One region of the Acrocarpospora sp. B8E8 genome, then DNA from elsewhere that is predicted to be linked to it. Evidence: riboswitches for the same ligand, from Rfam matches in the RefSeq annotation. Region 1 holds a riboswitch; the other holds the start of a gene.

Region 1 (3,495 bases):
GCCAACGTGATCCTCACCAACGGCGCGCGGCTGTATGTGGATCACGCCCATCCGGAGTATTCCACGCCCGAGTGCACCAACCCCCGGGCGGCCGTGATCTGGGACAAGGCGGGCGAACGGGTGATGCACGACGCCGCCGTCCGGGCGTCGGGCATGCCGGGCAACGCCCCCATCCAGCTCTACAAGAACAACACCGACAGCAAGGGCGCCTCCTACGGCTGCCACGAGAACTACCTGATGCGGCGGGCCACGCCGTTCGCGGACATCGTCCGGCATCTGACGCCGTTCTTCGTGTCGCGGCAGGTGGTGTGCGGCGCCGGGAAGGTCGGGATCGGGCAGGATTCCCGCGGCGACGGGTTCCAGATCAGCCAGCGCGCCGACTTCTTCGAGGTCGAGGTCGGCCTGGAGACGACGCTGAAGCGGCCGATCATCAACACCCGGGACGAGCCGCACGCGGACCCGGAGAAGTACCGCCGCCTCCACGTGATCATCGGCGACGCCAACATGTCGGAGATTTCCACTTACCTGAAGCTGGGCTCGACCGCGCTGGTGCTCGCGATGATCGAGGACGGGTTCCTCACCAGCGATCTCTCCGTGGAGTCGCCGGTCGCCGCGCTGCGGGCGGTTTCGCATGATCCGACCTGCAAGTATGAGATCTCGCTGCGGAACGGGCGCAAGATGACGGCCGTACAGCTGCAGATGGAGTATCTGGAGCAGGCCCGCAAGTATGTCGAGGACCGGTATGGCGCGGGTCTGGATGAGATGACCAAGGACGTGCTGAACCGGTGGGAGTCGGTGCTGACCCGGCTGGCCGAGGATCCGATGCAGCTGTCGCGCGAGCTCGACTGGGTGGCCAAGCTGGAACTCCTGGAGGGGTACCGGACGCGGGACAACCTGCCCTGGTCGCATCCCCGGCTCGGGCTGGTCGACCTGCAGTATGCGGACATCCGCCCGGATCGAGGGCTGTACAACCGGCTGGTGGCTCGCGGGCGGATGCAGCGGCTGGTGACCGAGGACGACGTCGAACGCGCCATCGAGACGCCGCCGACCGATACGCGGGCCTATTTCCGGGGGCGCTGCCTCCGGCAGTACAGCGAGTCGGTGGCCGCCGCGTCCTGGGATTCTGTGATCTTCGACATTCCCGGGCGGGAGTCGCTGCAGCGGGTGCCCACGCTGGAGCCGCTGCGCGGGACGAAAGCCCACGTGGGCGAGCTGCTCGACCGGTGCAGGACGGCCGCCGACCTGGTGGCCGCGCTCACCGGCGAAGGATAGCCGGGTTGACGGGTTTGTCCGTTCGGGGGTACGTTCCCGGTGAATTGTGGCGGCGTGAGGGAAATCCGGTGTAACTCCGGTGCGGTCGCGCCACTGTAACCCTCCCGATGAGGGGAGCCAGGTCACCACCCGCCACAGACCGACGACAGGGACGCGTAATCCCGGAGGAGGACCGTGGCGTGAGCCAGCTCTCAGCCCCGCATGTTCAGCCCATTCCGCTTCGCAACCTGGCCTGGTGGGCGCTGGCCGTGCCCGTTCTCCTGCTGGTGGCCTATCTGGTCACCTTCGACCAGGGGGCGATCTCCCAGGCGGGTGACTACCTGCACGAGCTCATGCACGACGGCCGTCATCTGCTCGGCGTTCCGTGCCACTGATGATCCGCCCGCTGTTCGTCCGGGGCCTGCTCGCCGGAATCATCGCAGGACTCGCCGCGGGCGTTTTCGCCTACTTCGCCGGCGAGCCGCACATCGACAGCGCGATCGCCCTCGAAGAGGCCGCCGCGCACGCCCATGCCGAGGTTCCCCTCGTCAGCAGAAGCGGCCAGCTGGGGGGATTGTTCCTCGCCACCGCTTTGTACGGCCTCGCCGTCGGCGGCCTGTTCGGCCTCGCGTTCGCCCTGGTACGGGGGCGTATCGGGCCCCGCTCCGGGAGCGTGTTGTCGATCACCCTGGCGGCGGCCGGATTCGTGGCCGTTGTCCTGGTGCCGTTCGTGAAATATCCGGCTAATCCGCCTGCGGTGGGGGATCCGGCGACGATCGGATCGCGGACGTCGCTCTACCTGGTCGCGGTCGCGATCGGGTTGCTGGCGATGGCCGCCGCCGCGGTCGCGCGCCGGATCTTCGAGGTCAACGGGGAACCGGTGCGGTGGCTGGCGACCGGGTTGGGGTTCCTTGTCCCGGTCACGGCAGCGTGGGTGTTCCTGCCGGTCGTGTCGGAGGTTCCCGAAGGGTTTCCGGCGGACTTGCTGTGGGACTTCCGGGTTTCGTCGTTAGGGACTCAGGTCGTGTTGTGGGGGGTGCTGGGGGTTTCGTACGCGTACCTCTGGCATCGGAGTGAACGGGTGGCCGGGGCGCCGCAGGGCGTACCGGCCTGATCGTGGCTGCGCGAGCGGCGCGGGTGATCGTGGTCGCCCATGGCAGGACGGCGGCCGTCAGGGCCGCCGCCTTCCCGTCCCCTGACGACGTTCTGGAGCTCCCGCCAGCCGGGGACGTCGTCAAGGGCGAGGGGCGGGCCGGGCCCGAGGAGCGTTGCCTGGGCACGGCGCGGTGGCTGGGCGTGGCGGCGGTCGCCGATCCGGGGTTGCGTGACTGCGATCTCGGGCGGTGGCGGGGGAGGGCGTTCGCCGAGGTGGCGGCGGAGGAGCCCGAGGGCGTACGGGCCTGGCTGAGCGATCCCGGCGCGGCGCCGCACGGTGGCGAGTCGGTGGCCGGGTTGATCGCCCGGATGGGGGAGTGGCTCGGTGCGCTCCCCGCCGGGCGGTCGCTGGCGGTCACCCATCCGGCGGTCGTGCGGGCGGTGCTGGTGTCGGCGCTGGGGTTGCCGGATGTCGCGTACTGGCGGGTGGACGTTCCGCCGCTGGGCCGAGTCGAATTGAGCGGATTCGACGGGCGCTGGAACCTTCGCTTACCACAATGGGGACCTTTGATGGGGGCCTCACGGGGGTCCGAAGGAATTTTTCCTGGTTTTTCGGCTATTTCGGAGGCTGGTTTTGAGGGATAGCGGTGGTGGATTCCTTCATTTGACCAGCCTTCTGAGGTTTCGGTCTTGAGAAAAGGGCGTATCTGCGGTGACGTATCCGTTTAGCGCGGTTGTTGGGTTGGCGGATCTGAAACTGGCGCTCGTGCTCAACGCGGTGTCGCCGCGGGTGGGCGGCGTCCTGGTCCGGGGGGAGAAGGGCACGGCCAAGTCGACCATCGTGCGGGCGCTGGCGGCGCTGCTGCCGCCGGTGGAGGTGGCGGAGGAATGCCGGTTCTCCTGCGATCCGAGCGCTCCTGATCCCTTCTGCCCTGACGGGCCGCATTCGGGTGCCGGGCTGGTACGGGCTGCGCGGCTGGTCGAGTTGCCGGTCGGCGCGTCCGAGGACCGGCTGGCCGGGTCGCTCGATCTTGAGCGGGCGCTGACCGAAGGGGTCAAGGCGTTCGAGCCGGGGCTGCTGGCGGCGGCGCATCGGGGGATCTTGTACGTGGACGAGGTCAACCTGCTGCACGACCATCTTGTCGATCT
Region 2 (3,495 bases), on a different contig from region 1:
CGGTGTGCAGGTCGACCTCCTCGACCGTCCAGGTGTTGCGGATCGCGGCCCGGTAGCGCTCGTAGAACTCGGGGTAGCGCATCGGGCGCAGGGTCAGGTCCATTCCAGGGTCGAGCAGCATTACTGGCACGCCTCGCAGGTCTCGGGGTTCTCCAGCGAACAGGCCACCGCTTCGGCGGCCACGGTGGTCTGCGCGATGCGGGTGGCCGGGCGGGAGCGCAGGTAGTACGTCGTTTTCAGGCCGCTCTTCCAGGCGTAGGCGTACATGGAGGAGAGCTTGCCGATCGTCGGCGCGGCCATGAACAGGTTGAGCGACTGCGCCTGGTCGATGTACGGCTGCCGCCCCGCCGCCAGGTCGATGAGCGCCTTCTGCGGGAGCTCCCACGCCGTCCGGTAGAGCAGTCTGAGGTCGCCGGGAATTTCGGGAATGTCGTGAACCGAGCCGTCGGCGCGTTTGATCGCGTCCCTGATCCGCTGGGTCCACAGCCCGCGCGCCTGGAGATCGCGTACGAGGTAGCGGTTGACCTGGAGGAACTCGCCGGAGAGGGTTTCGCGTTTGAAGACGTTGGAGACCTGGGGCTCGACGCATTCGTAGCAGCCGGCGATGGACGCGATGGTGGCGGTCGGGGCGATGGCGACGAGCAGCGAGTTGCGCAACCCGGTTCGCGCGATCCTGGCCCGCAGGCGATCCCACTCGGGGCTGCCGGGAACGTCGAAATGATCCGGGTGCAGGACGCCGCGCGCGGCGCGGGTGTCGGCGTAGGCGGGGTGCGGGCCGCGTTCCTCGGCCAGGTCGGCGGAGGTCGCGTACGCGGCGAGCGCGATCTCCTCGGCGATCCGGGTGGAGAGCGCCAGGGCCTCCGGCGAGTCGAACGGCAGCCGCAGCGCGAAGAACACGTCGGCCAGGCCCATCACGCCGAGCCCGATCGGCCGCCAGCGAAGGTTGGCGACCTCTGCTTCGGGCGTCGGATAGAAGCCCAGGTCGATCGTGCGGTCCAGGACGCGTACGGCACTGCGCACGGTCGCGCGCAGCCGTACCAGATCGACGCCGTCCGGCGTGAGATGGGCGGCCAGATTGATGGAGCCGAGGTTGCAGACGGCGGTCTCGCGGTCGGTGGTGACCTCCAGGATCTCGGTGCACAGGTTGGACAGGTGGATCACGTTCTCGGGGAGCGCCGTCTGGTTGGAGGTGCGGTTGGCGGCGTCCTTGAAGGTCATCCAGCCGTTGCCGGTCTGGGCGAGGGTGCGCATCATCCGGCCGTACAGGGTGCGGGCCGGGAACTGCTTGACGAAGCGGCCCTCGGCTTCGGCGGCGCGGTAGGCGGTGTCGAAGGCGGAGCTGTACAGGTCGATGAGGTGGGGAACCTCTTTGGGGTCGAAGAGGGACCAGGGTTCGTCGGCTTCGACGCGGCGCATGAACTCGTCCGGCACCCAGTTGGCCAGGTTGAGGTTGTGCGTCCGGCGGGCGTCCTCGCCGGTGTTGTCGCGCAGTTCCAGGAACTCCTCGATGTCGGCGTGCCAGGTCTCCAGGTAGACGCAGGCCGCGCCCTTGCGCCTGCCGCCCTGGTTGACGGCGGCCACGGAGGCGTCGAGGGTGCGCAGCCAGGGCACGATGCCGTTGGACAGACCGTTGGTGCCCTGGATCAGGCTGCCCCGGGAGCGGACGCGGCTCCAGGAGACGCCGATGCCGCCCGCGTACTTGGACAGCCTGGCGATCTGGGCGTATCGCTCGTAGATGCCCTCCAGCTCGTCCCGGGGCGAGTCGAGCAGGAAACACGAGGACAGCTGGGGGCGGCGCGCGCCGGAGTTGAACAGGGTGGGCGAGCTGGGCAGGTAGGCGAAGTCGGCCATCAGGCGGTAGAGCTCGTCGGCTTCGGCGACGGTCCCGGCCAGGCCGCAGGCGACCCGGAGGAGGAAGTGCTGCGGGCGTTCCAGCACGCGGCGGGTTCCGGGGTGGCGGAGCAGGTAGCGGTCGTAAACGGTGCGCAGGCCGAAATACTCGAACCGGTTGTCGTCGCCGATCAGCTCGTTCAGCTTGTCCGCGTGCGCGGCGACGAAATCGGCCAGCCGGTCCTGGATCAGCCCGGCCCGGTGGGTCGCGGCGATCGACTCCGCGAACGTGCGCACCCCTTCGGCGGCGGCCTCGTCGGCGATCAGCTCGCCGAGCAGCCGGGCGGCCCGTTTCGAGTTCCCCGGATCGGTGATCACCCCGGCCGCCGCGGCCTCGATCATCGCCCATCGATCGGTCATCTGCTCTCCCTCGCGAGTCCGGCACCCCCGGGTCCGGGGTTTCGGCACGCGTCGGAGCACGCGAAGGACCGCGCGGCTCGTCGGCGGGCCCTCCCACGAGGCCCGGCACAACCCGGCGCGGGCATCGGCCCGCGCGTCGGCCGCTGGCAGGTCTTCGGACTCGCGGGCGTCCTACTGGCCGTGGCTTCCCAGGCGCGTGCGCGCCCAGTGCCTGTGACGGCGGTCGTTCCCGCTCACCGCTGCGGGGCAGTCCCGGAATCACACCGGGTTCCCTTTTCACACCCCTCTGAGGAGTGAACCAGCAACGTCGAGAATCCTACATCTAGTGCCGTGCAGATCCGCAACCCCAACAAGTTGTGTTCTAAAGCACCCCAAGATCGGCCAGTACGTCCCTGGCGCGGTACGCTTCGGTGGCCAGCCACGCCCGGAAATCGGCGTCGGCCAGATACATGGGCGCCCACCGGTTCCGCAGCAGGAGGTGCCGCCAGGCCGCCGAGTCGCCGAGGTCGTGGCAGGCGTCCAGCAGCCGGGTCCTGTCCTCGTCGGCGAGCGCGCCGGGCGCGAGCAGCCCCCGCCAGTTCGCGTACGTGAGACGCGCGCCGGATTCCATCAAGGTCGGCGCGTCCACGCCGGGAATCCGTTCGGGGGCGGACACCGCGAGCGCCCGGAGCACGCCGGTCCGCAGGCGGGGCTCCAGGTCGCGGTAGCCGCCGATACCGACCGCGAACCTGCCGTCCAGGAGGGCCGCGGCCACCTGGGGGGTGTCGGCGAAAGGGGCGTATCTGAGCAGCCGGGCGTCCGCGCCGAGGCCGCGGGCGGTCAGACCGTACAGGACATGGTCGGGGCTGCCGGGGCCGCGGCCGGCCATCTCGACCGAGGCGGGATCGCGGAGCAGCGTCCTGGCCAGGCCGTCGAAGTCGCGGAACCGGGAGCGCGGCGCGGCGACGAACAGCAGCCACTCCCCGGCCATCCTGGCCAGCGGCGTGGTACTGGCGATGAGCGCGCCGGCGTCGTTGCCCGCCGCGGCCGCGACCAGCGCGGGCCCGGCCACCATCAGCCGGTCGGAACGCCGGGCCCGGGCGAACTCGGCGATCGTCACGATGCCGCCGTCGCACGGGGCGATCATGATCTTGGGGAGCCGGCCGCGCGCTTCGGCCATGGTCGCGAAAGCCCGGGGAAACAGGTCCCCCGCCGGCGCCGGGACGAACAGGAGGACGGGCCGGGCGAACCTCCGATCCGGCCCGG

The links. A riboswitch is a leader RNA that binds a small molecule or an ion and turns the genes downstream of it on or off. The one in region 1 is predicted to bind cobalamin.
Region 2: linked by a shared signal. The riboswitch ahead of ABGB08_RS43105 (ribonucleoside-diphosphate reductase subunit alpha) and the one ahead of ABGB08_RS41520 (CbtB domain-containing protein) in region 1 are both predicted to bind cobalamin.

The regions. Positions count from the first base shown of each region.
Region 1 is NZ_JBDPLV010000063.1:9,324-12,818, forward strand. It holds gene dop (depupylase/deamidase Dop) at 1-1,272, shown strand, start outside; cobalamin riboswitch at 1,282-1,420, shown strand; gene ABGB08_RS41520 (CbtB domain-containing protein) at 1,452-1,646, shown strand; gene ABGB08_RS41525 (CbtA family protein) at 1,646-2,365, shown strand; gene ABGB08_RS41530 (histidine phosphatase family protein) at 2,368-2,991, shown strand; gene ABGB08_RS41535 (VWA domain-containing protein) at 3,089-3,495, shown strand, end outside.
Region 2 is NZ_JBDPLV010000068.1:39,962-43,456, forward strand. It holds gene ABGB08_RS43100 (ribonucleotide-diphosphate reductase subunit beta) at 1-121, opposite strand, end outside; gene ABGB08_RS43105 (ribonucleoside-diphosphate reductase subunit alpha) at 121-2,250, opposite strand; cobalamin riboswitch at 2,378-2,568, opposite strand; gene ABGB08_RS43110 (tripartite tricarboxylate transporter substrate-binding protein) at 2,612-3,495, opposite strand, start outside.